Regions from separate parts of the Pseudomonas sp. o96-267 genome, predicted to be linked through region 2. Evidence: predicted binding sites of a transcription regulator. Region 2 holds the regulator's gene; each other region holds the start of a gene.
What was found. Region 2 encodes sigma-54, which starts transcription at its own class of promoters, with help from an activator protein. Its sites were predicted from a motif close to ANTGGCATNNANNTTGCTNT; they were not measured.
Positions count from the first base shown of each region.

Region 1 (7,215 bases), on a different contig from region 2:
GGCGGCAAACTGTCCATCGAATGGGCAGGCGAAGGTCAGCCGGTTATGATGACCGGGCCCGCTGCCCGCGTATACGAAGGACAGGTTCGCCTATGACCGACCAGCAGGATTCGCCCAAACCGCTAGACTCGGAAACGGTCGCCGCCTATCTGCGCCTGCACCCGGAGTTCTTCATCGACCATGAAGAACTGATCCCCGAACTGCGCATCCCGCACCAGCCCGGCAATGCCGTGTCGCTGGTCGAACGCCAGGTCAAGCTGCTGCGTGAGCGCAACATCGAGATGCGCCATCGTCTCGGCCAACTGATGGACGTGGCGCGCGACAATGATCGCCTGTTCGACAAGACGCGGCGCCTGGTACTCGACCTGCTCGATGCCGGCAGCCTGGAAGAAGTGGTCGGCGTGGTCGAAGACAGCCTGCGCCACGAGTTCCAGGTGCCCTTCGTCGGCCTGATCCTGTTCAGCGATAACAAGCTGCCGGTCGGTCGCTCGGTCAGCTCGGCCGAAGCGCATCAACAGGTCGGCGGCCTGCTCAGCGGCGGCAAGACCATCTGCGGCGTATTGCGCCCGCACGAGCTGGAGTTTCTCTTCGGCAAGGAAGACGCAGCGCAGGTTGGCTCGGCCGCCGTGGTCAGCCTCACCCACCAGGGCCTGCATGGCGTGCTGGCCATCGGCAGCGCCGACCCACAGCACTACAAAAGCTCGCTCGGCACCTTGTTCCTCGGCTATATCGCCGAAGTATTGGCACGTGTCGTGCCCGGTTTCTCCACACCGCTGCGTTCGGTACGCTAGCAGGCCGTTGAAAAACGTAGGCGAGGCAGCCAGTGCAAGGCAAAAACTGCCGAAAAAGCGCAGTTTACGTGTTGTAAATGAGCATTTTGAGGCTGTTTTTAACGCAGCAATGGCAACGTAGGTAGTTTTTCAACGGCCTGCTAGGTCGTGTAGGGTGGATGACGAAGCTCATCCACCATTGGCCCGTTCGGAAGCCGGCACGTGACACTTGAAGCTCACCTCGACGCGTACATCGAACACCTGCGCCGCGAGCGCCAGGTGTCGGCGCATACCCTCGACGGCTATCGGCGCGACCTCAACAAGGTGCGGACATTCTGCGAAGCCGAAGGCCTGAGCGACTGGGCCGGGCTGGACACACGCAACCTGCGCCGCCTGATCGCCCGCCTGCATCAACAGGGTTTGTCCAGCCGTAGCCTGGCGCGCCTGCTCTCGGCCACCCGCGGCCTCTATCAGTACCTGCTGCGTGAAGGCCTGTGTCGTCACGATCCAGCCACCGGCCTCAGCCCGCCAAAACGCGAGCGCCGCCTGCCCCGCACCCTGGACGCCGACCGCAGCGCGCAACTGCTCGACGGCGCAGTCGAGGACGACTTCATCGCCCGCCGCGACCAGGCCATGCTCGAGCTGTTCTATTCCTCCGGTTTGCGCCTGTCCGAGCTGGTCGGGCTCGACCTTGACGGCCTCGACCTGCCTGCCGGCCTGGTGCGCGTACGCGGCAAGGGCAACAAGGTGCGCGAACTGCCGGTCGGCAGCCTGGCGCGTCAGGCGCTGGAACATTGGCTGCCGTTGCGCAAGCTGGCCAACCCCGGCGACGGCGCGGTCTTCATCAGCCAGCAGGGCCGCCGCCTCGGGCCACGCGCAGTGCAACTGCGGGTGCGCCAGGCCGGTGTGCGCGAGCTGGGCCAGCACCTGCATCCGCACATGCTGCGGCACAGCTTCGCCAGTCATATGCTGGAGTCCTCGCAGGATCTGCGCGCTGTGCAGGAGCTGCTCGGCCACGCCGATATCGCCACTACGCAGATCTACACCCACCTGGATTTCCAGCACCTGGCCAGTGTCTATGACCAGGCCCATCCACGCGCCAAGCGCAAAGGCGGTTCCGAATGAGCATTGAACTGATCACCTTCGACCTCGACGACACCCTGTGGGACGTCACCCCGGTGATGCAGGATGCCGAAGCCGCCCTGCGCAATTGGCTGGCACTGCATGCACCACGCCTTGGCGCGGTGCCGGTAGAGCATTTGTGGGAGGTACGCAGCCGTCTGCTCGACGCCGAGCCGATGCTCAAGCATCGCCTCAGCGAGCTGCGCCGACGCATTCTGTTTCACGCCCTGGAGGACGCCGGCTACCCACACGGCGAAGCGCAGACGCTGGCCGAAGCGGGATTCCAGGTGTTTCTCAGCGCCCGCCATCAGGTCGAGCTGTTCACCGAGGTACATCCGACGCTGGAGGCCCTGGCCGAGCGCTTCATGCTCGGGGTGATCACCAATGGCAATGCCGACGTGCGTCGCCTGGGCCTGTCGGACTACTTCCAGTTCGCCCTGTGCGCCGAAGAGCTGGGCATCGGCAAACCTGACCCGAAACCCTTCCGCGAAGCGCTCAGCCGCGCAGGTGGCGTAGCGGCCGAACGCGCCGTGCATATTGGTGATCATCCCAGCGATGACATTGCCGGCGCTCAGGCAGCCGGCATGCGCGCGATCTGGTTCAACCCGCAAGGCCGAGCCTGGGAAGGTGAGACTACACCAGATGCGCAGATCAGCAGCCTGGCCGAGTTGCCAGCGCTACTTTCCAACTGGACGCGCTAAACCCCGTAGGGTGCGCTGCGCGCACCGCCTGATACACGACAAGCTCGGTGCGCGGCGCACCCTACTTGCCACCGCACCATCCCTAACGTCGCGCAACGGCGGCCCAAAGGGGAAACCCGGGATGACAGGCACAAAAAACCCGCCACGAGGGGCGGGTTCTTGCAGCACGCCGTCCTCAGATGGGACGGCTGCCGTATTTGCTGTCGGGCTTCTTGGGTGGGTCGGCGACCACGTTGGGCTCCACCTCCTGCACCTTGCCGCCCTGGGAAAGAAACTCTTCCATGGCCTTGGCCAGGGCATCTCGCTCCTTCTGCTTGGCTTCGATGCTGGGCATCTCATCGACTTCAACGGCTTTGGCCTTGCTCTTCTTGCCGCTGGCTACGACTTCGCCGCCGCCGTCATCGTCGCCACTGTCACCATCATCGGCAGCAGCCAGGCCCTCGCCATCGTCCTCGTCAGCCCCGTCCAGATCGTCTTGTTCCAGGTCTTCGTCGCTCATGTTCAACCTCATGACTTGCGAAAAGCAGGTTAGTTATAGCCCAGTCGCGCGATGTGCACCGCTCGACCGGAAAAAATTCAAATAGCCTCGCCATGCAAGGTCGCCACCATTCGCCGAGCACCGCCATGATCGCGATGCTCACCGAGGTAGATCCCTTGCCAGGTCCCAAGCGCCAGCCGTCCCTGCTGTATCGGCAGCTGTAGCTGAAAGCCCAGCAAACTGCCCTTGAAGTGCGCCGGCAGATCATCCGGCCCTTCGTAATCGTGCTCGTAGCCCGTCTCACCCTGCGGCACCAGACGGTTGAAGAAACGCTCGAAATCGCGGCGTACCGCAGGATCGGCGTTCTCGTTGACCGTCAGCGATGCCGAGGTGTGCTGCAGCCACAGATGCAACAGACCAACACGCACCTGCGCCAGTTCCGGCAATGCTGCCAGCACTTCTTCGGTCACCAGATGAAAACCGCGCTCGCGCGGACGCAGGCTGATGATGCGTTGCTGCCACATGCCGCTCTCACTCTCGATGGCTCCAGCGCGCGCATTCTAGCGTGCTGTCAGAAAAAACAAAGGGCGCCCGAAGGCGCCCCTGTCATTCCCAGCGAAGCTTATTTCTTGCCGGTGAACTCCGGGTAGGCTTCCATGCCGCATTCGGCGATGTCCACACCCTCGTATTCCTCTTCTTCGCTGACGCGCAGACCGATCACCGCCTTGATGATGCTCCACACGATCAGGCTGGCGATGAAGACCCAGGCGAAGATGCTGACGATACCCAGCAGCTGAGCACCCAGCGAAGCTTCGTCGTTGGTCAGGCAGACAGCCAGGATGCCCCAGATGCCAACCACACCGTGTACGGAAATGGCACCGACCGGGTCGTCGATCTTCACTTTATCCAGACCCAGGATCGAGAAGACCACCAGCGCACCACCTACACCACCGATCAGGGTGGCCTGCAGAGCACTCGGAGTTAGCGGCTCCGCGGTGATGGCGACCAGGCCAGCCAGGGCACCGTTCAGGGCCATGGTCAGGTCAGCCTTGCCGAACAGGATACGGGCAATGATCAGCGCAACGATCAGACCACCGGCAGCAGCCATGTTGGTGTTGGTGAACACCTGAGCGACGGCGTTGGCGTCTTCGATGGTGCTCATCTTGAGCTGCGAGCCGCCGTTGAAACCGAACCAGCCCATCCACAGGATGAAGGTACCGAGGGTAGCCAGCGGCAGGTTAGCGCCCGGAATCGCGTTGACCTGACCGTTCGGACCGTATTTACCCTTACGAGCGCCGAGCAGGATCACACCCGCCAGAGCGGCCGAAGCACCGGCCATGTGCACGATACCGGAGCCGGCGTAGTCGAGGTAACCGGCTGCATCCAGGAAACCACCGCCCCACTTCCAGAAACCCTGGATCGGGTAGATGAAGCCAGTCATGACCACGGCGAAGGCCAGGAAGGCCCACAGCTTCATGCGTTCAGCGACAGCGCCGGAAACGATCGACATGCAGGTCGCGGCAAACACGATCTGGAAGAAGAAGTCCGAACGGGCCGAGTAGTAGGGTGCATCCTCGCCACCAGCCAGAACGGCCTCGGCGGTGTTCTCGTCACCGATCAGGAAACCCAGGCTAGGGAAGATGCCGCCTTCCGGGCTGGAGTACATGATGTAGTAACCGACCAGCAGGTACATCACGCTGGCGGTGGCATACAGCGCCACGTTCTTGGTCAGGATCTCGGTGGTGTTCTTGGCACGCACCAGGCCGGATTCGAGCATGGCAAAGCCAGCTGCCATCCACATTACCAGGGCACCACAGATCAGAAAGTAGAAGGTATCGAAGCCGTACTGCAATGCAGTCAATGCTGTGTTATCCATTTTTCACCTCTTGCCGGCGCTTTTGTTGTGCGCTGTTCGGTAGAAACGTCCAGGTTGGCGCCGGACGCGTTCCGCATGCTTTACAGGTCGTTGCCACGCTCGTTCTGGATCACCGGAACCCCTGCACCGTGAGGCGACCAGGCATTCCCATCACTAGGCCAAGCGCGAGACCTGAAGAGGGTCTGGCACAGCAGAGCGGCGAGGGTATCGCCAGCTCCGGCATTCGCCCTCGAAAACAGCGCAAGGCCATAATTCGAGGACAAAAGGGCTCCTAGCCCTGCGAAAGTTCGCAGAGTCATGGGTTTACTCCTGGGGCGTGGGGTTCGGAGGCTTGTTAAATCGCGTCGGTATCGGTTTCGCCGGTACGGATACGAATCGCCTGTTCCAGGTTGACTACGAAAATTTTGCCGTCGCCGATCTTGCCGGTGTTGGCAGCCTTGGTGATGGCCTCGATCACGCGATCCAGCTGATCGTCAGCGATGGCCACGTCGATCTTCACCTTGGGCAGGAAGTCGACCACGTACTCGGCACCGCGATACAACTCGGTATGGCCTTTCTGACGGCCGAAGCCCTTGACCTCGGTGACGGTAATGCCCTGCACGCCGATCTCAGACAGCGACTCGCGCACGTCGTCGAGCTTGAACGGCTTGATGATGGCAGTGACTAGCTTCATGAAACTTTCTCCCGTTTAAGGTGGACTTGCCCCAGGAATTGCGAACCCGGCTCAAGTCTAAGCGCAGTGTCTGGCTTTTGTAATGCACCGACCGCTCCAGCCTGGCGTGGCCGATACCCACCAACCGCTCCCGACGAAACACTCCCCCGCTTCGCCTGCCGCACCGGAACTGCATCGGTGCAAGCGTCGATGGGGTCTAAGCAGAAAGCTTGCCAGCTCACGTAAAAGCGCCATCTTTCAGGCCTTTACCTGCTTCGAGCACTGATGAGCGGTCATTCGCACCGAATGCATCGCACCAATCCAGTGCATCGACACATTCCGCAATGCTCAAAAATCGTGCAACCCGTGCTCGACCGCCGCGCCTGCGGCTGCGTGCTACACTGCCGCCGTCTGTATCTGGAACCTGCCCATGCTGCCGCCCAAAGCTTTGCTCGACACCCTCAGTAGCCATGCCTCGCGCTTGCTCAGTGGCGACAGCCCACTGCCGCGCGCCGAACTGGAGGCGCAGTTCAAGGCCCTGCTGCAGAGCGGCTTCAGCAAGCTCGATCTGGTCAGCCGGGAAGAGTTCGACAGCCAGATGGTGGTTCTCGCCCGCACCCGCGCTCGCCTCGAAGCGTTGGAAGCCAAGGTCGCGGAACTGGAAGCCAAGCTCACCGCCGTAGACTGAGGTTATGTTGTAGGAGTGGCTTTAGCCGCGACAGGCTTCGCGACCGCAGCCGCTCCTACAGGTACTGCACCCCACTTGATCAAGGAGCGATCATGTCCCTGGCCATCGTTCACAGCCGTGCCCAGGTCGGTGTAGAAGCACCGGCCGTCACCGTCGAGGCGCACCTGGCCAACGGCCTGCCCTCTCTGACCCTGGTGGGTCTGCCGGAAACCGCAGTCAAGGAGAGCAAGGATCGCGTACGCAGCGCCATCCTCAATGCTGCCTTCGAGTTCCCCAGCAAACGCATCACCTTGAATCTTGCGCCTGCAGATCTGCCAAAAGACGGTGGTCGCTTCGACCTCGCCATCGCCCTAGGAATTCTCGCGGCCAGCGGTCAGGTACCGGCTCAATCGCTGGATGAATACGAATGCCTGGGCGAGCTGGCACTGTCCGGCGCGGTGCGCCCTGTGCAAGGCGTATTGCCGGCCGCCCTGGCCGCACGCGCAGCCGGACGCACCCTCTTGGTGCCGCAGGCCAATGCCGAAGAGGCGAGCCTGGCCTCGGGGCTGAAGGTAATCGCCGTCGAGCACTTGCTGCAGATCGCCGCGCACCTCAACGGCAGCTCCCCTCTCGAACCTTACGCAGCCCAGGGCCTGCTCAGGCAAAGCCTACCCTATCCGGACCTGGCCGAAGTGCAGGGCCAGTTGGCCGCCAAACGGGCGTTGCTGGTCGCGGCCGCCGGCTCGCCCAACCTGCTGCTCAGCGGCCCCCCCGGCACTGGCAAAACCCTGCTGGCCAGCCGCCTGCCAGGCCTGCTACCTGCGCTGGACGAAAACGCGGCGCTGCAGGTCGCCGCGATCCATTCGGTGGCCAGCCATACGCCGCTGCAGCACTGGCCGCAGCGACCCTTTCGCACCCCGCACCACAGCGCCTCCGGACCGGCATTGGT
Region 1 covers NZ_RHQP01000014.1:79,471-86,685, forward strand. Annotated here, with positions in the region: gene dapF (diaminopimelate epimerase) at 1-96, shown strand, start outside; gene EGJ86_RS11895 (DUF484 family protein) at 93-791, shown strand; gene xerC (tyrosine recombinase XerC) at 993-1,895, shown strand; gene EGJ86_RS11905 (HAD family hydrolase) at 1,892-2,593, shown strand; gene sutA (transcriptional regulator SutA) at 2,769-3,092, opposite strand; gene EGJ86_RS11915 (secondary thiamine-phosphate synthase enzyme YjbQ) at 3,170-3,595, opposite strand; gene EGJ86_RS11920 (ammonium transporter) at 3,694-4,947, opposite strand; gene glnK (P-II family nitrogen regulator) at 5,282-5,620, opposite strand; gene EGJ86_RS11930 (accessory factor UbiK family protein) at 6,030-6,287, shown strand; gene EGJ86_RS11935 (YifB family Mg chelatase-like AAA ATPase) at 6,380-7,215, shown strand, end outside.
Region 1: a site for sigma-54 is predicted at 5,818-5,837, ahead of glnK (P-II family nitrogen regulator). Genes of this name have one in related genera too.

Region 2 (7,215 bases):
CATATCGAACAGTTCGTCGCGCGAGAGCTTCGGCAGACTGACTCCGTCGACGCGAACATCGCCTGCAGAAGGACGCAGCTCGGCAGCGATCAGGCGCAGCAGCGTGGTCTTGCCGCAGCCGGAGGGGCCCATGATGCCGGTGACCTTGCCGCGCGGAATGCGGATATCGACCTTGTCGAAAATCGATCGCGCGCCACGCTGAAAGCTGACGCCCTGCAACTCGATCGCGTACTCGTGCTCGGCGCTCATCTGAACTCCTTGAAAATAAGGCCTTCCTGGCAGACGCCGCCTCCAGAAGCGAAGACACGCACCATCCAGAGAGGGCCAAAATGGCCGCGAACTATAGCATTTGCCGAACATGCCGCCCAATAGCGCCCCAAAGCGGCGTTCAGACTTGCGACAGTTTCGACGTTGGCTCGTTGCACCGAGGGTGAGCGCGGGAAGCTTTTCCGTTTATAATCCCCGTCTTTTTTCGCCCGACAGCCTTACTCAATGAACCAGACCCGCGACCTGATTGATTCCGCGCAGCGCACCATCCGCCTCGAAATTGAAGCGGTGCAGGAGCTATTGCCCCGTATCAATGCCGACTTCATCAAGGCCTGCGAGCTGATTCTCAGCTGCAAGGGCCGCGTGGTCGTGGTTGGCATGGGCAAGTCCGGGCATATCGGCAACAAGATCGCTGCAACTCTGGCCAGCACCGGTACCACGTCGTTCTTTGTCCACCCGGCAGAAGCCAGCCATGGCGACATGGGCATGATCACCAAGGACGACATCGTTCTGGCACTGTCGAACTCTGGCTCGACCGCCGAGATCGTTACCCTGCTGCCACTGATCAAGCGCCTCGGTATCCGCCTGATCAGCATGACCGGTAACCCTGAGTCGCCGCTAGCCAAGGCCGCCGAGGTCAATCTGGATGCACGCGTCTCGCAGGAGGCCTGCCCGCTGAACCTGGCACCCACTTCCTCGACCACTGCCAGCCTGGTACTGGGCGACGCCCTGGCTATCGCCCTGCTCGAAGCGCGCGGCTTCACCGCCGAAGACTTCGCCTTCTCCCATCCGGGCGGCGCCCTTGGCCGGCGCCTGCTGCTCAAGGTAGAGAACGTGATGCACAGCGGCGAGAGCCTGCCTCAAGTCACCCGCGGCACCAGCCTGCGTGACGCCCTGCTGGAAATGACCCAGAAAGGCTTGGGCATGACCACCGTCCTGGAGGCTGATGGCCATCTGGCCGGGATCTTCACCGATGGCGACCTGCGCCGCGCACTGGACAAGGGCATCGATGTACGCGATGCCCGGATCGACGACGTGATGACGCCGCATGGCAAGACCATTCGCGCCGAGATGCTCGCCGCCGAAGCCCTGAAGATCATGGAAGACAACAAGATCAGCGCCCTGGTGGTAGTCGACGGCAATGATCGCCCGATCGGCGCGTTCAACCTCGGCGATCTGCTGCGCGCGGGAGTGATGTAATGAACGAACTGCTGCAGCGCGCACGCGCCGTGAAACTGGCGATCTTCGACGTCGATGGCGTATTGACTGACGGCCGCCTGTACTTTCTCGAAGACGGCAGCGAGTTCAAGACCTTCAACACGCTCGACGGCCACGGTATCAAGATGCTGATCAACTCGGGCGTGCGCACGGCCATCATCAGCGGCCGCAAGACACCAGTGGTGGAGCGCCGCGCCAACAACCTGGGCATCCAGCACCTGTTCCAGGGTCGTGAAGACAAACTCGTGGTACTCGACGGCCTGCTCGCCGAACTCGGCCTAAGCTATGAACAGGTCGCCTATCTTGGTGACGACCTGCCGGACCTTCCGGTGATTCGCCGTGTCGGATTGGGCATGGCCGTGGCCAGCGCCGACAGCTTCGTCCGCCAGCATGCCCACGGCGTAACCCAGGCGCGCGGCGGTGATGGTGCGGCGCGGGAATTCTGCGAACTGATCATGCGTGCCCAAGGCACACTGGATGCGGCCCATGCCGCCTACCTGTAGAGAACAGCATGCCGCGTAAAATCCTCAATACCCTGATCTTTGCTCTGATTGCAGTCGTCGTGGCCGCACTCGGTTACTGGAACCTTGCCCCGGACAGCGCGCGCCTGACCCAGCAGGCCAGCGATGACAGCGTCGTCGACTTCTATGCGGTAGGCGCGCGTACCGTGCAGTTCCAGGATGACGGCAAACTGCACTACCGCATGACCGCGGACAAGCTCGAACACATCAAAAGCACCGATATCACCCTGGTCGATACCCCCAAGCTGAAGCTATATCGCGGCACCGAGTTGCCCTGGGAAGTCACCAGTCAGCGTGCCGAAGTCTCGCCCGGCGGCGTCGAGGTAGAACTGATCGACGACGTGCGCATCGCCCGCACCGACGCCAAGAACCGTCCAACCATCATCACCAGCAGCCGCATGACCGTTATTCCTGACAAGGAATATGCGCAGACCGAGCAAGCCGTTAGAATCGTCGCGGCCAACGGGGTAACCACGGCACAAGGAATGAAAGCGTACTTGAATGACGGCAGGATGCTCCTGCAGTCCAACGTAAGAGGCCAGCATGAGGTTCGTTAATACCCTCCCCCTGATTCTCAGCCTCGGCGCCGCATTGGGAAGCGCGGCTGCCTGGGCACTGCCATCGGATCGCGATCAACCGATTCGCATCCAGGCCGACAGCGCAGAACTGGATGACCGACAAGGTGTAGCCGTCTACCGCGGCGATGTGATCATCACTCAGGGCACCCTGAAGATCACGGGCGACACCGTCACCATCACCCAGACCGCCAGTGGCGACATCGACGTCTTCACATCGGTCGGCAACCTGGCCTACTACGAGCAGAAGCCGGCTGTGGACAAGGACATCGTCAAGGCCTACGGCAAGACCATCCAGTACTTCGCCAGCAATGAGCGCATCGTACTGATCGACCAGGCCAAGGTGATTCAGGAAGGCAATACCTTCGAAGGCGAGAAGATCGTCTACGACACCCGCCGCCAGATCGTAAACGCCGGCCGCGCTACAGGCGGCAACGTCAGCACACCGCGCCCGCGTATCGACATGGTCATCCAACCGAAGAACAAACCCGCGGATCAGCAGCAGTAATGGCCATTCTCAAAGCCCAACACCTGGCGAAAAGTTACAAGAGCCGCCAGGTCGTGCGTGACGTCAGCCTGAGCATCGAAAGCGGTCAGATCGTTGGCCTGCTCGGCCCCAATGGTGCCGGCAAGACCACCTGCTTCTACATGATTGTCGGCCTGGTGCGCGCCGACCAAGGCCGCGTGCTGATCGACGACCTCGACGTCAGTCATCAGCCCATGCATGGCCGTGCTCGCGCGGGCATCGGCTACCTGCCGCAGGAAGCGTCGATCTTCCGCAAACTGTCGGTGGCCGACAACATCATGGCCATTCTCGAAACGCGCAAGGACCTGGACCGCGCCGGACGCCAGGCGGAGCTGGAAAACCTGCTGCAGGAATTCCATATCCACCATATCGCCGACAGCCTCGGCATGAGCCTGTCCGGCGGTGAGCGACGCCGCGTAGAGATTGCCAGAGCCTTGGCGACCAACCCCAAGTTCATTCTGCTCGACGAACCCTTTGCCGGTGTCGACCCGATTTCGGTTGGCGACATCAAGCAGATCATCCATCACCTCAAGACCAAGGGCATCGGCATTCTGATCACCGATCACAACGTGCGCGAAACCCTGGATATCTGCGAAACCGCCTACATCGTCAACGATGGGCAACTGATCGCCGAAGGTGACGCCGAGACCATCCTCGCCAACCAGACGGTGAAAGAGGTATACCTGGGCCACGAGTTCCGCCTGTAGGTCGCCGGCTATTTCGCTACAGAAATATTGCAACCCCTAGGCAAAAACGAGAAATTCAGGCATATAATTTGCTTCCTGGCGGCGCTTCGGCGCCCTGATGTGGAAGGCGTAACTCGCCAGTAAATTAAGGTCTGCAATGAAACCATCGCTAGTCCTCAAGATGGGCCAGCAGCTGACGATGACCCCGCAGCTGCAACAGGCTATCCGCCTCCTCCAACTGTCTACCCTGGACCTGCAACAGGAAATCCAGGAGGCGCTGGAGTCCAATCCCATGCTCGAGCGCCAGGAAGAAGGCGACGACTTCGACAACAGCGATCCAATGGCTGATGGCGCCGAAAGCGCCACTCCGACCCCGAACAAGGAAGAGAGCTACCAGGAAACCACCCCGACGGTGGATAACCTGGAAGAAGGTGACTGGGGCGAGCGCATTCCCAACGAGCTGCCAGTCGACACCGCCTGGGAAGACATCTACCAGACCAGCGCCAGCAGCCTGCCCAGCAACGATGATGACGAGTGGGACTTCACCACTCGCACCTCCAGCGGCGAAAGTCTGCACAGCCACCTGCTCTGGCAACTGAACCTGGCGCCCATGTCGGACAAGGATCGCCTGATCGCGGCCACCCTGATCGACTGCATCAACAACGACGGCTACCTCGAAGAAAACCTCGAGGAAGTGACCGAATCCTTCGACCCCGAACTGGATGTCGAACTGGATGAAGTGGAAGTGGTGCTGCACCGCATCCAGCAGTTCGAACCAGCAGGTATCGGCGCCCGTGACCTGCGCGAATGCCTGCTCCTGCAACTGCGTCAGTTGCCCGCTAACACCCCCTGGCTGAGCGAAACCCAGCGCGTGGTCGGCGATTACCTGGAACTGCTCGGCAGCCGCGATTACGCACAGCTGATGCGCCGCACCAAACTCAAGGAAGACGAGCTGCGTCAGGTCATCGACCTGATCCAGCGCCTGAATCCGCGACCGGGCTCGCAAATCGAGTCCAGCGAGCCGGAATACGTCGTACCGGACGTGATCGTGCGCAAGCACAACGACCGCTGGCTGGTGGAACTGAACCAGGAAGCCATGCCACGACTGAGGGTCAACCCGCAGTATGCCGGCTTCGTCAAACGCGCCGACTCCAGCGCCGACAACACCTTCATGCGCAACCAGTTGCAGGAGGCACGCTGGTTCATCAAGAGCCTGCAGAGCCGCAACGAAACGCTGATGAAAGTGGCCACGCAGATCGTCGAGCACCAACGTGGTTTTCTCGATTACGGCGACGAGGCGATGAAGCCTCTGGTCCTGCACGACATCGCCGAGGCGGTGGGCATGCATGAGTCGACGATCTCACGCGTGACCACGCAGAAATTCATGCACACGCCACGCGGTATTTACGAGCTGAAATATTTCTTCTCCAGCCACGTCAGCACCTCTGAAGGCGGCGAATGCTCGTCCACCGCGATCCGCGCCATCATCAAAAAACTGGTTGCTGCGGAAAACGCGAAAAAGCCATTGAGTGACAGCAAGATCGCTGGTTTACTGGAGGCACAAGGCATCCAAGTCGCCCGTCGGACGGTCGCCAAGTATCGCGAGTCCCTCGGTATAGCGCCCTCCAGTGAGCGCAAGCGACTGATGTAGGCCAGATCGACTGAAGGCACAAGGTCTTCAGGCCAAAGTGTTCCGGCGACGGGTCGAATAGGACCCGTCTCTTACACAAGGCAACAAGGAGAAAGCGGTATGCAAGTCAACATCAGTGGACATCAGCTGGATGTGACCGACGCCCTGCGTGACTACATCGGCGAGAAACTGGGCCGACTGGAACGCCACTTCGACAAGATCACCAACGTACAGGTGACCATGGAGGTCGAAAAACTCAAGCAGAAGATCGAAGCCACCCTGCACATCGCCGGCGGCGAAGTCGTCGCCAATGCCGAACATCAGGACATGTACGCTGCCATCGACCTGTTGGCCGATAAACTCGACCGTCAACTCATCAAGCACAAGGAAAAGCAGCTCGAACGCCTGCAAGGCGCCACGGCCCGCTGACATTCCCTATCCATGATCCGACTTGAAAATATCCTGACCCCCGGCCGTTCCCTGGTGAACGTGCCGGGCGGCAGCAAAAAACGTGTGCTCGAACAGATCGCCAATCTGGTTGCACGCGATCTGCCCGACCTGGATGCCCAGGACATCTTCGAAAGCCTCATCGCCCGCGAGAAGCTTGGCTCCACCGGCTTCGGCAACGGCATTGCCATTCCCCACTGCCGCCTGGCTGGCTGCAGTGCCCCGATCAGTGCAGTCCTGCACCTGGAGACGGCAGTCGACTTCGACGCCATCGACGGCGTGCCGGTCGATCTGCTGTTCGTACTTCTGGTGCCGGAGGCGGCAACCGATGCGCACCTCGAACTGCTGCGCCAGATTGCCAGCATGCTCGATCGCCAGGATGTACGTGAACGTCTGCGCCGGGCCAACAGCGGCGAAGATCTCTTTCAGGTCGTCGTGGACATTCAGAACGGTTAATAAACATGCGCCTGATCATCGTCAGCGGTCGCTCGGGCTCGGGCAAGAGCACCGCCCTCGATGTACTTGAGGACAACGGCTTCTACTGCATCGATAACCTGCCAGCCGGTCTGCTGCCGGATCTTGCCGAGCGCTTCCTGCCGCATAGCGACATGCTGCTGCCGCAGGTGGCCGTCTCTATCGATGCGCGCAACCTGCTGAGCCAGCTCAAGCGCTTCCCGGAGCTGCTCGATGAAGTGCGCAAACGCAACATCCGCTGCGATGTGCTCTATCTCGATGCCGAAGACGAAACCCTGCTCAAGCGGTTTTCCGAAACCCGCAGGCGCCACCCGCTGACCAACGACAACCGCTCGCTGGCCGAGGCCATTGCGTACGAAAGCCTGCTGCTGGCACCGATCACCGATCGTGCCGACCTGAAGATCGATACCACCCGGCTAAATCTCTATCAGTTGCGTGACACCCTCAAGCTGCGCCTGCTGGGCCAGACACAGACCGGCACTGCCTTTCTCGTCGAATCCTTCGGTTTCAAACGTGGCATGCCAGTGGACGCTGATTTGGTGTTCGATGCGCGCTGCTTGCCCAATCCTTACTGGAAACCGGAGCTGCGCGACCATTCCGGGCTGGATCAACCGGTGATCGACTATTTAGCCGCGCAACCGGAGGTCGAAGAGATGTATCAAGACATCCTCGCCTACCTGGAAAAATGGCTACCACGCTTCGCCGCCAGCAACCGCGCCTATGTCACCATCGCCATTGGCTGCACCGGTGGCCACCACCGTTCGGTGTACCTGGCCAACCGCCTGAGCCAGGCACTCAAAGACTCGCTGAAGAACGTCCAGGTGCGTCACCGCGACCTCAGCTAAGGAATCCTGCCGCGATGCCAGCACGT
Region 2 covers NZ_RHQP01000002.1:72,377-79,591, forward strand. Annotated here, with positions in the region: gene EGJ86_RS01775 (ABC transporter ATP-binding protein) at 1-249, opposite strand, end outside; gene EGJ86_RS01780 (KpsF/GutQ family sugar-phosphate isomerase) at 493-1,467, shown strand; gene EGJ86_RS01785 (HAD family hydrolase) at 1,467-1,988, shown strand; gene lptC (LPS export ABC transporter periplasmic protein LptC) at 1,997-2,563, shown strand; gene lptA (lipopolysaccharide transport periplasmic protein LptA) at 2,550-3,089, shown strand; gene lptB (LPS export ABC transporter ATP-binding protein) at 3,089-3,814, shown strand; gene EGJ86_RS01805 (RNA polymerase factor sigma-54) at 3,951-5,444, shown strand; gene hpf (ribosome hibernation-promoting factor, HPF/YfiA family) at 5,544-5,852, shown strand; gene ptsN (PTS IIA-like nitrogen regulatory protein PtsN) at 5,865-6,326, shown strand; gene rapZ (RNase adapter RapZ) at 6,332-7,189, shown strand; gene EGJ86_RS01825 (HPr family phosphocarrier protein) at 7,204-7,215, shown strand, end outside.

Region 3 (7,215 bases), on a different contig from region 2:
CGGCGCACCCTACGGGTCAGCCGGAATAATCCAGGGCCGTCCAGGCTCGGCTCAGGCCTTGCGCGAGCACGCAGCCGGGCTTGCTCAGTTGCTCGTTGAAGGCGGCCGGCAACAGCGTGGTTTCACCCTCTGCAGCGCCATGACGCTCGGTCAGCCACTGCAGCTTGCCGCAGTTGGGCGTTTCGATCACGTAACTGGCGGCAATGTTGGAGTGATGGCTGGGCAGTCGAATCACGTCGAGCACTATGCCCGTCTCCTCGACACGCTGGCCATCGGAGACCAGTACGGCCCAGGCCTGCTCGCCCTCGATCACCAGGTAGGCACCGTTGGCCTGTGGTCGATCAATCTGCGGTTGCGCGCAGCCGCTCAGCAGGGCCAATAGCACAATCGTCATCAGCATCTGTTGCATTGCCAATACCCCCTCGCAAGGCGCCCACCTTCAGGTGGTGGACGGGTTGTTGTCGCCTAAGTGAGGCCAATATCACCCAATACTGTTTATTTGTACAGTATTTTTCGATTAGGCTATATCGCAGGTAAATGATCGATTGCACAGGAGCGCCATCATGCTGGACGTACTGCAGCTAAAACACCGAGTGAACCGCATGCCGCTGGAGCGGGTACGCGAGATGGTCGAGGAACTACAGCTCGAGGGCATCGTCACCGAGAGCCACACCCCTTTCAATCGTCAGCACTTCAATACCTGCTTCGCCGAGATCGAGGCGCTGCTGCAGCGCGCCGGCTACCATCGGCAACTGGATGTGGTCGGCTACCAGGGTCTGGCCTATGCGCTGTTCGATCCGGCTCGCTGGGAAGCCGTCGAAGTGCTGCGCTGGCTGCGCGACTTCGTCGAGGAGGCGCGCGTTCAACCGGCGTCCTGAGAGTGCGCTACGAACCAAAAAGGCTCAGCGACGCCCGCTCATGCACGGCATTGGCTCAGAAGCATGTGGGGTGAGCCAAGCCTGCGCTCGCTCCACACACTTCAAAATTCTCTCAGAACACAGCTGCAACTTATTGATCCTAAACAGCTAGCCTCTGGAAAGCTGGTATCCGGCCACTACCTGTCAGGTGCCACATGCCGCTACTCGGCCGCTGCGCACAAAAGCTGGCAAGCCCCTTGCTAAGTCCCTGTCAACCATCCTGCGTAGCACGCCAACGGCGGCGGGCCGAGGATCACGGACAACGGCGTCCGTCAGGTCACCTTCCTCTCATTGAGGCGGCCTGGCGTACGCCGTTTTTTGTTTATGCGCCTGACAAGGATTAGACCCATGACCGATCGTGATTCGAACAAGCCCCTGGCCACCAGCCGCCGCAATTTCCTCAAGCAATCCATCGCCCTGGCCGGCGCCGTGAGCGGCATCGCCGCACTCGGCCTGTCGGCGCCGGCTTCGCTGCGCAGTGCAGCCTGGGCGGCCGGCTCCGACGCGCCGGAAAAAGCCGCGCTAAACGTCGGCTTCATTCCCCTGACCGATTGCGCTTCGGTGGTGGTCGCCGCCACCCAGGGTTTCGGCGAGAAGTACGGGCTGACCATCAATCCGAGCAAGGAGGCCTCCTGGGCCGGCGTGCGCGACAAGCTCAACACTGGCGAACTGGATGCTGCTCATGTGCTCTACGGCATGATGTACGGCGCTCAGCTCGGCCTGGCGGGGCCACAGCGGGACATGGCAGTGCTGATGGGGCTGAACCAGAATGGCCAGGCCATCACCCTGTCCAAGCAACTGCGTGAGGCCGGTGTGACCAACGGTGCGCAACTGGCCGAACACGTGAAAAAAGGCGGCAATCCGCTGACCTTCGCCCAGACATTCCCAACTGGTACCCACGCCATGTGGCTGTATTACTGGCTGGCCAGTGTCGGCATCAACCCCATGAGCGATGTGAAGACCATCGTCGTGCCGCCGCCGCAGATGGTCGCCAATATGCGTGTCGGCAACATGGATGGCTTCTGCGTCGGCGAGCCCTGGGGCGCGCGGGCGATCTTCGACAAGATCGGCTTCACCGCCACCACCACCCAGCAGATCTGGCCGGATCACCCGGAGAAGGTGCTTGGCACCACCCGCGCCTTTATCGAGCAGTATCCCAACGCGGCGCGCGCGCTGATCATGGCGATTCTCGATGCCAGCCGCTTCATCGAGGCCAGCGAGGAGAACCGCAAGAGCACCGCCAAGCTGATTTCCGGCAAGGCCTACGTCAACGCGCCGGTGCAGGTGATCGAGCCGCGCTTTCTCGCCCAGTACGAGGACGGCCTCGGCAACAGCTGGAAGGACGAACATGCCATGGCCTTCTGCAAGGACGGCAGCGTCAACTTTCCCTATCACTCCGACGGCATGTGGTTCCTCACCCAATTCAAGCGCTGGGGCCTGCTCAAGGATGCGCCGGATTACGCCGCCGTGGCCGCGCAGATCAACCAGACCGCGCTCTACGCCGAGGCTGCCAGCGCCCTCAAGCTGGCCGTGCCGAGCAGCCCGCTGCGCAGCAGCACGTTGATCGACGGCGTGGTCTGGGACGGCAGCAATCCGGCCGCCTACGCCGACTCCTTCGCCATCAAAGCCTGACCGGAGGTGACCATGAATGCGCCCCTGAAAACACCACTGCCGCCAATCGCCAAGCCGCGCCTCTCTGCGCAGGCCTTGCTACCCAGTGCCGCCGCACTGGGTAGCCTGCTCAAGGCCGGCATCGCCCCGCTGCTGGGTATCGTCGCCTTCATCGGCTTCTGGTCGCTGCTGGCGCAATACAGCGAGGGCCTGCCCGGCCCCTTGAGCACCTGGCAAGCCGCCCTGGTGCTGTTCGCTGATCCTTTCTACGACAACGGCCCCAACGACATGGGCATCGGCTGGAACATCCTCAACTCGCTCGGCCGCGTCGGGGTCGGCTTCGGCCTGGCGGCGCTGGTGGGCATTCCCCTGGGGTTCGCCATCGGCCGCTTCGCCTTTCTCGCGGGGATGCTGGCACCGATCATCAGCTTGCTGCGGCCGGTCTCGCCGCTAGCCTGGCTGCCGATCGGCCTGCTGGTGTTCGAGGCGGCCGGCCCGGCGTCGATCTGGGTCATTTTCATCAGCTCGATCTGGCCGATCATCCTCAACACCGCAGCCGGCGTGGCCAGCGTGCCGCAGGACTACCTGAACGTGGCCCGCGTACTCAAGCTGTCGGAGTTCAAGGTGCTGACGCGCATCCTGTTTCCCGCCGTGCTGCCGCACCTGATGACCGGCATCCGCCTGGCCATTGGCGTGGCCTGGCTGGTGATCGTCGCCGCCGAGATGCTCACCGGCGGCATTGGTCTGGGCTTCTGGGTGTGGGACGAATGGAACAACCTCAACGTCGAGCACATTCTCATCGCCATCATCATCGTCGGCCTGGTGGGCCTGGCGCTGGAGCAGATGCTGCTGTTGATCGCCAAACGCTTTGACTACGCAAGCTGAAGAGGCGCATTCGCCCAACCCCGTAGCCCGGATGCAATCCGGGAACGCGATCTCCGTTTCCCCGGATTGCATCGGGGCTACGCAAGCTTACAAATCAGTTCAATAGTAGACGCCAAGTCGTTGTTTTAAATTAAAGTGCCTCTGACTAAATCCGGGGCACAGCGCCAGAACGGGAGAACTCCGATGGACAAATTCGTGGAGCTGACCGCTGTCAGCAAGCACTTCGACACCAAGAAAGGCCGCTTCCAGGCACTGGCAGACGTCAACCTGAGCATCGCCCGCGGCGAGTTCGTCGCACTGATCGGCCACTCCGGCTGCGGCAAATCCACCGTGCTCAACCTGATCGCCGGCCTGCTCGACGCCAACGAAGGCGGGCTGATCTGCAATGGCCGCGAGATCGACGGCCCCGGCCCCGAACGCGCCGTGGTGTTCCAGAACCACAGCCTGCTGCCCTGGATGACCTGCTTCGGCAACGTCCACCTGGCCGTGGAAAAGGTCTTCGGCGCGCGCGAAAGCAAGGCCCAGCTCAAGGCCCGCACCGAGCAGGCGCTGAACATGGTCGGCCTCAGCCATGCCATGCACAAGCATCCCAACGAGATCTCTGGCGGCATGAAGCAGCGCGTCGGCATCGCCCGTGCCCTGGCCATGGAGCCCAAGGTGCTGCTGATGGACGAGCCGTTCGGCGCCCTCGATGCCCTGACCCGTGCACATCTGCAGGACGAGCTGCTGCGCATCGTCGGGCAGACCCAGAGCACCGTGGTGATGGTCACCCATGACGTCGACGAGGCCGTGCTCCTGTCCGATCGCATCGTGATGATGACCAACGGCCCGGCCGCCACCGTCGGCGAAATCCTCGCCGTCGACCTGCCGCGCCCGCGCGACCGCCTGGCGCTGGCCAATGACTCGCAGTACCACGCCTACCGTACCGCCGTGCTGGAGTTTCTCTACCAGCGCCAGCAGCGCCCGGCCGCCTGAGGGTCAAAACCGCTCTGGCTCAAGGGCTGGGGCGGCGGAACCTCTGGCCCTTTGCAGGGACGAACAAGGGCCCTCAACCGACAAGCAGAGAACCCCGTGCTCGACCTCACCACCTGGAATCTGTCGATTCCCACCGAACCAGCGCCGACCACTATCACCACCGAACGGCTGAATAACAGCTATACAAGTCGTTACTTTCGGCGCAATGCCGACGGCAGCGTGACCTTCTGGGTGCCGGTCACCGGCTCGACCACAGCCGATACCCGCTATCCACGCAGCGAGCTACGCGAAACCCAGCACGACGGCAGACTCGACAACTGGCTACATGCCAGTTCGGACAGCTACCTCAGCGCCGTGCTGCAGGTTGATCAGGTGCCCAGTCGCAACAAGGTGGTGATCGGCCAGATCCACAGTACCGACGTGCCGGGCAGCCAGAACGACCCGCTGCTCAAGCTGCAATATCACTATCGACGTGGCGTTGGCCGGGTGGAGCTGCTGCTGCGCGCTCGCCCAGGCGACAGCGACGTGCAAAACATTCTGCTGGCCGAGAACATCCAGCTTGGCGAGCGCTTCGGCTACGACCTGCGCGTCACGCCCAGCGGACGCATCGGCATCAGCGTGGCCAGCACCGATGGCGACAATGGCTCGCTCTACCGCCAGTTGAGCAGCAGTTGGAGCAAGCAGTACCTGTACTTCAAGGCGGGCGCCTATATCCAGGACAATTCCGGAGCGGATAGCGAAGGTGGTCGCGTCACGTTCTATCACCTCAACAGCCTGCACCGCTGAGGAACGCGGCGGTTTACAATCGCCGCCCTCCTAGACGAAGGCTCGACCATGGCACGCCTGACCCTCGATTTTCCCGAAGACCAGTACTGCTACAGCACTCACCTGACCGTGCGCGTTACCGACATCAACGGTGCCAACCATCTGGGCAATGACTCGATGATCTCGATGATTTCCGAGGCACGCGCCCGTTTCCTCTTCGAGTTCGGCATTCGCGAAACCGACGGCAAAGGCACTGGCATCATCGTCACCGACCTGGCCACCACCTACAGGGCCGAGGCCCATGCCCGCGACCAGCTGCTGTTCGAGGTCGGCGTGATGGATTTCAACCGATATGGCGGTGATATCACCTTCCGCATCACCCGTCCGGCTGACGGCACGCTGGTGGCCATGGCCAAGTCCGGCTTCGTGTTCTTCGATTATCGTCAGTCGAAGGTGGTGCCGATGCCGGAAGCCTTCAGCGCCAAGTTCCCCAAGGTCAATCGGCTCGACTGACTCAGCGATTCCAATGCTTCAGGGCCCCGGGCGAACAGGCGTCTGGCAAAACTTGCACAGTTATTGCTGCTAATAACGTGACACATTGTCATTCGTCTGCTACGCCTAGGTCAGAACAGAAAAAAGGGGGGATCGAGGATGACCGACACCTACCGCCGTGCCCGTCAGGCGGGGCTGCTCAGCAATCTGCTGGCACTCGCCCTGCTGACCGCGCCGCTACCCACTCACGCAACCAGCGTTGCCCAACTTTCCAGCGTCCAGTCTCAAGCCACTCTCAGTACGCAGCGATCGCCCCATTCGGGGGCATAGACGGCGCAAACGCCTCGTTTTACGGCAGTACTGCGCGTATTGAAGGTGCGTAGCACCTGATCCCAGGGCCTCTGCTCGGTTGGCTCGGCTCTTGCTTATTCCCTCGCACCAGGTAGCCAACGGCGGCCACCTCCCTCACGACAAAGACGTCGCCTCACCTCGCCTTCATGGCCTGTGGTGAAGCGGCGTTTTTTTTTTCGTGTTCGCCCCAGTGACCGGGGCCGGCGCAGGCATCGCGATCCGAGCCTGCACCGCAATCGCGCAAACCTGCTGTGGCTTCGGCCGCAGGGCCCTGCACCACAAGTGCACGGCCTTCCCGGCAGGCGCGGCCGCCGTGTCCACGACCACGGTTCGCCGCGCCTGGCCGGGCTCCTTCTCGCTGATGAGGTGATCGATGAATACAAGTTTCTGGAAAGCCGGCCACGCCCCCACCCTGTTTGCCGCCTTCCTCTATTTCGACCTGAGCTTCATGGTCTGGTACCTGCTCGGCCCACTGGCGGTGCAGATCGCTACCGACCTCGACCTCAACGCCCAGCAACGCGGCCTGATGGTGGCCACGCCGATTCTCGCCGGCGCCGTGCTGCGTCTGCTGATGGGCTTTCTCGCCGACCGCCTGTCGCCGAAGACCGCCGGCCTGCTCGGCCAGGTGGTGGTGATCGTCGCGCTGTTCTGCGCCTGGCAGATCGGCATCGGCAGCTACGAGCAGGCGCTGCTGCTCGGCCTGTTCCTCGGCTTCGCCGGCGCCGCCGTCGCCGTGGCCGTGCCGCGGGCCGCACAGTGGTACCCGGCGCAGCATCAGGGCAAGGCCATGGGCATTGCCGGCGCCGGTAACTCCGGTACCGTGCTGGCGGCGTTGTTCGCCCCCGGCCTGGCCGCGCTGTCCGGCTGGCAGAACGTGTTCGGCTGGGCGCTGATCCCGCTGCTGGCGACCCTGGTGATCTTCGCCCTGGTGGCCAAGAATGCGCCGGAGCGACCCAAGCCCAAGGCCTTCGGCGACTACCTCAAGGCCCTCGGCGATCGCGACAGCTGGTGGTTCATGTTCTTCTACAGCGTCACCTTCGGCGGCTTCATCGGCCTGGCCAGCGCCCTGCCCGGCTACTTTAGCGACCAGTACGGGCTGAACCCGGTGACCGCCGGTTACTACACCGCCGCCTGCGTCTGCGCCGGCAGCCTGCTGCGCCCGCGGGGCGGCGCTCTGGCCGACCGCATCGGCGGCATTCGTACACTGCTGATGATGTAT
Region 3 covers NZ_RHQP01000006.1:115,324-122,538, reverse strand. Annotated here, with positions in the region: gene EGJ86_RS05820 (hypothetical protein) at 17-409, opposite strand; gene EGJ86_RS05815 (transcriptional regulator) at 564-878, shown strand; gene EGJ86_RS05810 (CmpA/NrtA family ABC transporter substrate-binding protein) at 1,266-2,549, shown strand; gene ntrB (nitrate ABC transporter permease) at 2,562-3,413, shown strand; gene EGJ86_RS05800 (ABC transporter ATP-binding protein) at 3,597-4,388, shown strand; gene EGJ86_RS05795 (polysaccharide lyase family 7 protein) at 4,485-5,174, shown strand; gene EGJ86_RS05790 (thioesterase family protein) at 5,223-5,666, shown strand; gene EGJ86_RS05785 (NarK/NasA family nitrate transporter) at 6,370-7,215, shown strand, end outside.
Region 3: a site for sigma-54 is predicted at 1,102-1,121, ahead of EGJ86_RS05810 (CmpA/NrtA family ABC transporter substrate-binding protein). Genes of this name have one in related genera too.

Region 4 (7,215 bases), on a different contig from region 2:
CCACCCTGGCGCACTACATGGAACCGTACGACATGGAGAACACCAAGGTGGCCGTGCAGACCACCCTGATGGAAAAGGCCAACTGGAAGCTGGTGATCGAGAACAACCGCGAGTGCTACCACTGCAACGGTTCGCACCCGGAACTGCTCAACACCCTGCTGGAATGGGATGACGTCACCGATCCGCGCGCCAGCCAGGCGTTCAAAGATCAGGTCGCCGAGTGCACCACTCGCTGGGACAAGGACAAGATTCCTTACGCTCACGCCAGCTTCGGCCTGCGCAACCGTATCGTGCGCATGCCGTTGCTCAAGGGCACCGTGTCCATGACCATGGACGGCAAACAAGGCTGCAAGAAACTCATGGGCCGCATCACCGACCCGGACCTGGGCTCCATGCGCATCCTGCATCTGCCGCACTCGTGGAACCACTGCATGGGCGACCACCTGATCGTCTTCACCGTTTGGCCGATCAGCGCGCAGCAAACCATGGTCACTACCAAGTGGCTGGTGCACAAGGACGCCGTCGAAGGCGTCGACTACGACGTCGCTCGCCTGCGCCAGGTATGGGACGCCACCAACGACCAGGACCGCCGCCTGGCCGAGGAAAATCAGCGCGGCATCAACTCCACCGCCTACCAGCCTGGCCCGTACTCGAAGACCTACGAGTTCGGCGTGATCAACTTTCTCGACTGGTACAGCGAGCGCCTGCTCAACAACCTCGGCGACACCCCAGCGCAATCGCTGCGCCAGGTGGCAGGCGAGTGATGACGCTCAGCCTGCTGGTGGTGATCGGGCTGGCAGCTTATGGGTTGCTGGCCTGCCGGCCGCAGCGCGACTGAAGCCGCTCCTACCGAGCACTAACGGCATCCACAACAAAAAGCCCCGCCAGATCGCTCTGGCGGGGCTTTTTATTTACAGCCGAGGCTAGTCGCTAAGCGTCAGGCCTTGTTGGCTTTCTTGGCAGCGCGGGTACGCTCGCCTTCGTCGAGGATCTTCTTACGCAGACGGATCGACTTCGGCGTCACTTCGCACAGCTCGTCATCCTGGATGAATTCCAGAGCCTGCTCCAGAGTGAAGCGAACCGGCGGAACTAGGGCGATGGTTTCGTCCTTGCCCGAAGCACGCATGTTGTCGAGCTTCTTGCCCTTGGTGGGGTTCACGCCCAGGTCGTTGTCGCGGCTGTTCAGGCCGACGATCTGACCGTTGTAGATTTCCTGGCCGTGCTCGACGAACAGCTTGCCGCGCGCCTGCAGGGTTTCCAGGGAGTAGGTCAGCGCCTTGCCGGTATCGATCGAGACCAGTACGCCGTTCTGACGGCCAGACATGCTGCCCGGCTTGACGGTGTCGTAACGGTCGAAGATCGAGGTCAGGATGCCGGCGCCGTTGGTCAGAGTCAGGAACTGGTTACGGAAACCGATCAGACCGCGAGCCGGGATGTTGTATTCCAGGCGCACGCGACCTTTGCCGTCCGGCGACATGTTGGTCAGGTCGCCCTTACGCAGGCCCATTTCTTCCATGACCTTGCCCTGGGATTCTTCAGGGATGTCGATGGTGACGTTCTCGAACGGCTCCTGCTTGACGCCGTTGACTTCACGGATGATCACTTCCGGACGGCCAACACCCATTTCGAAGCCTTCGCGACGCATGGTTTCGATCAGTACCGAGAGGTGCAGCTCACCACGGCCGGAGACCTTGAACTTGTCGGCGCTGTCGCCTTCTTCAACGCGCAGGGCCACGTTGTACAGCAGCTCCTTGTCTAGACGCTCTTTGATGTTACGGCTGGTGACGAACTTGCCTTCTTTACCGCAGAACGGCGAGTCGTTGACCTGGAAGGTCATCGAGACGGTCGGCTCGTCAACGGTCAGCGGCTTCATCGCTTCGACGTGGTTGATGTCGCACAGGGTGTCGGAGATGAACAGCTGATCCATACCGCTGACGCAGACGATGTCACCAGCGGTGGCTTCTTCGACGTCTACGCGGTGCAGGCCGTGGTGACCCATCAGTTTGAGGACGCGGCCGTTACGCTTCTTGCCGTCGACGTCGATGGCAATGACCGTAGTGTTCGGCTTGACCTTGCCACGGGCAATACGGCCAACGCCGATGATGCCGAGGAAGCTGTTGTAGTCCAGTGCGGAGATCTGCATCTGGAACGGGCCGTCGAGGTCGACGTTCGGAGCCGGTACGTGGTCGACGATGGCCTGGTACAGCGGGGTCAGGTCTTCGGCCATGTCGGCATGGTCGAGACCGGCGATGCCGTTCAGGGCGCTGGCGTAGACGACCTGGAAGTCGAGCTGCTCATCGGTGGCGCCGAGGTTGTCGAACAGGTCGAAGATCTGGTCCATGACCCAGTCAGGGCGTGCGCCCGGACGGTCGATCTTGTTGATCACGACGATCGGTTTGAGGCCGGCTTCGAAGGCCTTCTTGGTCACGAAGCGGGTTTGCGGCATCGGGCCGTCCTGGGCATCAACCACCAGCAGTACGGAGTCGACCATCGACATGACGCGCTCAACTTCGCCACCGAAGTCGGCGTGGCCGGGGGTGTCGACGATGTTGATGCGGTAGTCGTTCCACTTGATGGCGGTGTTCTTCGCCAGAATGGTGATGCCGCGCTCTTTTTCCTGGTCGTTGCTGTCCATCACGCGCTCGTCGTTGAGCTCGTTACGTTCCAAGGTGCCGGACTGACGCAGCAGGGCGTCGACGAGGGTGGTTTTGCCATGGTCGACGTGGGCGATGATGGCGATGTTGCGCAGATTTTCGATCACTGTGTGTATCTCGATCAGAGGATTCGGTGTGTCGCCCAGCCTGGACGACGAATATGAAGAAACTGGGATCAGCGAGCTGATCGGGGTACCTCTAAAAACGTAGGCGAGGCAGTCAGTGCAAGGCAGAAACAAGCGAAAAAGCGGAGTTTACAAGTTGTAAATGAGCATTTTGAGCTTGTTTTTAACGCAGCAATGACAACGCAGGTAGTTTTTAGAGGTGCCCCGGGTCGGGAGGGCGATGGCGGATACTCCCGCCATTAAGCCCCGGCGTCCTATGCCGGACGATAAACGCGCACATTGGCATGTCCCTCGCTCAGCAGATGGTGGGCGTGCAGGCGGCTCATGACGCCCTTGTCGCAATACAGCAGGTACTGGCGGTTCTCATCCAGTTCCTTGAATTTGTTGTTCAGCGCGTAGAACGGCAGCGCCTGCACTTCGATGCCCGGCACCGCCAGGGGCTCGTCTTCAGCGGCGTCGGGGTGACGGATATCGATGACGATCTGGCCAGTCAGCGCTTCACCTACTTCCTCGACCTGCACGTCCTTGCCCAACTCGTCGATCACGCGGTCGATGGGCAGTTGGGTGGCGCGCTCCAGAGCACGCTCGAGGATGGCCATGTCGAACTGGGCCTCTTCCTTCTCCACGCGATAGCCACGGGCCTTGGTGGTCGGGTTGACCGAGATCACGCCGCAGTACTCGGGCATGTTCTTGGCGAACTCGGCGGTACCGATCTGCGTGGCGGTGTCGATGATGTCCTGCTTGTGGCTGGCAATCAGCGGGCGCATGACCAGCATGTCGGTTGCCGAATCGATCACCGCCAGATTGGTCAGAGTCTGGCTGGAGACCTGGCTGATCGCCTCGCCGGTGACCAGCGCTTCGATCTGCAGTTTTTCGGCAACACGGGTGGCGGCTCGCAGCATCATGCGCTTGAGGATCACCCCCATCTGGCTGTTGTCGACCTTACCGAGAATCTCGCCGACCACTTCCTCGAACGGCACGCTGACGAACAACACACGCTGCGAGCGGCCGAATTTCTGCCATATATAGTGCGCCACTTCCATCACGCCCAATTCATGGGCACGGCCACCGAGATTGAAGAAGCAGAAGTGGCTGACCAGGCCGCGGCGCATCATCTGATAGGCCGCGACGGTGGAGTCGAAGCCGCCGCTCATCAACACCAGGGTCTGTTCCAGCGAGCCCAGCGGGTAACCGCCGAGGCCTTCGTGGCGGTTATGCACCACGAACAGGCGCTGGTCGCGAATCTCCATGCGCACTTCGACGTCCGGCTTCTTCAGGTCGATGCCGGCAGCACCGCACTCCAGGCGCAGACGCGAACCGACGTGACGCTCGACGTCGATGGAGGAGAACGCGTGCTTGCCACCGCGCTTGCAGCGCACAGCGAAGACCTTGCCCGGTAACTGGTCGGCGTAGTGACGCTTGCAGTGTTCGGTGATGTCGTCCAGATCGCCCAGCGGGTATTCATTGACCTCGAGGAACAGGCCGATGCCCGGCGTGTTACGCAGGCGCTCAGTCATCTCGGCGAGCAGCTTGGGATCGTCCAGGTCGGTCTCGACCTCAAGGTTGTCCCAGACACCGGTCACCCGCAGTTCGGGGTCAAGATCGCGCAGCACGGAGCGAATGTTCTTCCCCAACTGGCGGATGAACTGCTTGCGCACCGGGCGACTCTTGATGGTGATTTCAGGGAAAACTTTGACGATGAGCTTCATGAATAGAGCGCCCGCTTGGGGGACGAAAAAACAGGGGCGCGGATTATAGCGGAAATTGTTCAAGCTTTGACCAAAAATACTGCACCACCCATACAGCGCACCAAAATGGATCTTTTGTGAAATTAAAGGCCCTTAAATGGTGCAAATATTTCCAGCGAATTGCCGTGCAGACGGCGCAGCACCTGAGTTTCGCGGCCTCTGCCCAATAAAGGGCACTGGCATGCAATTTGCTCCCTTGTGAGGCAGGTCGCCCTGGAGGACTATCCCGCCGGGCTTCACCGCATATTCAAGGCTTATCGATAAGAGCCTTTTCCACCTGGAGGACAACATGTCTAAGGCTGTTCAACTGATCAAAGAACACGACGTGAAGTGGGTAGACCTGCGCTTCACCGATACCAAGGGCAAGCAGCACCACGTGACCATGCCGGCCCGTGACGCCCTGGACGAAGATTTCTTCGAGCACGGCAAAATGTTCGACGGCTCGTCCATCCATGGCTGGAAAGGCATCGAAGCCTCCGACATGATCCTGATGCCGGTAGACGATACCGCCGTTCTGGACCCGTTCACCGAAGAGCCGACCCTGATCCTGGTCTGCGACATCATCGAGCCGAGCACCATGCAAGGCTACGACCGCGACCCGCGCTCCATCGCCAAGCGCGCTGAAGAGTTCCTCAAAGGCACCGGCATCGGTGACACCGTATTCGTTGGCCCGGAGCCCGAGTTCTTCATCTTCGACGAAGTGAAGTTCAAGTCCGACATCTCCGGCTCGATGTTCAAGATCTACTCCGAGCAAGGTTCCTGGATGACCGACGGCGACGTCGAAGGCGGCAACAAGGGCCACCGTCCAGCCGTCAAAGGCGGTTACTTCCCGGTTCCGCCGTGCGACCACGACCACGAAATCCGTACTGCCATGTGCAACGCCATGGAAGAAATGGGCCTGGTCGTCGAAGTGCACCACCACGAAGTGGCCACTGCCGGTCAGAACGAAATCGGCGTGAAGTTCAACACTCTGGTCGCCAAGGCTGACGAAGTTCAGACCCTGAAGTACTGCGTGCACAACGTAGCCGATGCCTACGGCAAAACCGCTACCTTCATGCCGAAGCCGCTTTACGGCGACAACGGTTCGGGCATGCATGTGCACATGTCGATCTCCAAAGACGGCAAGAACACCTTCGCAGGTGAAGGCTATGCCGGTCTGTCCGAGACCGCTCTGTACTTCATCGGCGGCATCATCAAGCACGGTAAGGCCCTGAACGGCTTCACCAACCCGTCGACCAACTCCTACAAGCGTCTGGTTCCGGGCTTCGAAGCTCCGGTCATGCTGGCCTACTCGGCTCGCAACCGCTCCGCTTCGATCCGTATCCCGTACGTTGCCAGCCCGAAAGCTCGCCGTATCGAAGCACGCTTCCCGGACCCGGCTGCCAACCCCTACCTGGCCTTCGCAGCTCTGCTGATGGCCGGTATCGACGGCATCCAGAACAAGATCCACCCGGGCGATGCTGCCGACAAGAACCTGTACGACCTGCCGCCGGAAGAAGGCAAGCTGATCCCGCAAGTGTGCGGCAGCCTGAAAGAAGCCCTGGAAGAGCTGGACAAGGGCCGCGCGTTCCTGACCAAGGGCGGCGTGTTCTCCGACGACTTCATCGATGCCTACATCGAGCTGAAGTCCGAAGAAGAAATCAAGGTACGTACCTTCGTACACCCGCTGGAATACGACCTGTACTACAGCGTCTAAGCCAGTTTGCGCCGCCTCGTGCGGCGCGCTCGAAAGCCCCTCCCGGCTCTGCCTGGCGGGGCTTTTTCATTTCCCGCCGTAGGGTGCGCCGCGCGCACCGAGAGCCCGAGCCCTACGCAATCGTCTCCATAACAGGCGCCGATTTGTAGCCAAACATCACAGCCATAGCACCCTGCGCTTGCCAGGAACCGCCAGCAGTGCAAGGCTTAGCGCATCACCTGCGGAAGGATCGGCCCATGCGCCCGTTACTCGCCTGCCTGCTGCTCGCCCTGACCCTGCCGGCCAGTGCGCAGATCTACAAATACACCGATGCCAACGGCAACACGGTCTTCACCAATCAGCCACCCGACGGCACGGCCGCCGAGAGCGTCAATCTGCCCCCGACCAACACGGTGGAGATGCAGACGCCGAGCATGCCGGCGAGCGACGACAACACGCCAGCGCAGAGCGAAGCGCCCTACTCCGTAATGAGCCTCACCGGCATCCCTGACGACGAAGCCATGCGCGCCAACAACGGCACCTTCATCGTCGGCGTGAACATCCAGCCACGCCTGCAGCCCGGCCACCAGCTACGCCTGATTCTCGATGGCGAGCCATACGGCCAGGCCAGCAACGTACCGAGCCTGCAACTGACCAACCTTGACCGTGGCGCACACAGCCTGGCGGTAGCAGTGGTGGCCGGCGAACGCATCATCCAGCAGAGCGCCACCGAAACCTTCACCGTGCAGCGCATCAGCGTCAACAGCCCTGCCCGCCCACCGGTCACACCACCACGACCGACTCCGCGCCCAACCCCGAGACCGACGAACTGATCCCGATGCGTGCACTACTGTTTTGCCTGCTGCTCATCACCCAAGCAGCTTCGGCTCAGGTCTATACCTACATCGATGCTGAAGGTAACCGCGTTTTCACTGACAAACCGCGCAGCAGCAATGCTGAACGGGTGATGCTCGCGCCGTCCAACAGCGCGCAAATGAACCAGCCGCAATCCA
Region 4 covers NZ_RHQP01000033.1:28,593-35,807, forward strand. Annotated here, with positions in the region: gene gbcA (glycine-betaine demethylase subunit GbcA) at 1-764, shown strand, start outside; gene typA (translational GTPase TypA) at 938-2,761, opposite strand; gene thiI (tRNA uracil 4-sulfurtransferase ThiI) at 3,034-4,488, opposite strand; gene glnA (glutamate--ammonia ligase) at 4,817-6,223, shown strand; gene EGJ86_RS19980 (DUF4124 domain-containing protein) at 6,460-7,035, shown strand; gene EGJ86_RS19985 (DUF4124 domain-containing protein) at 7,041-7,215, shown strand, end outside.
Region 4: a site for sigma-54 is predicted at 4,703-4,722, ahead of glnA (glutamate--ammonia ligase). Genes of this name have one in related genera too.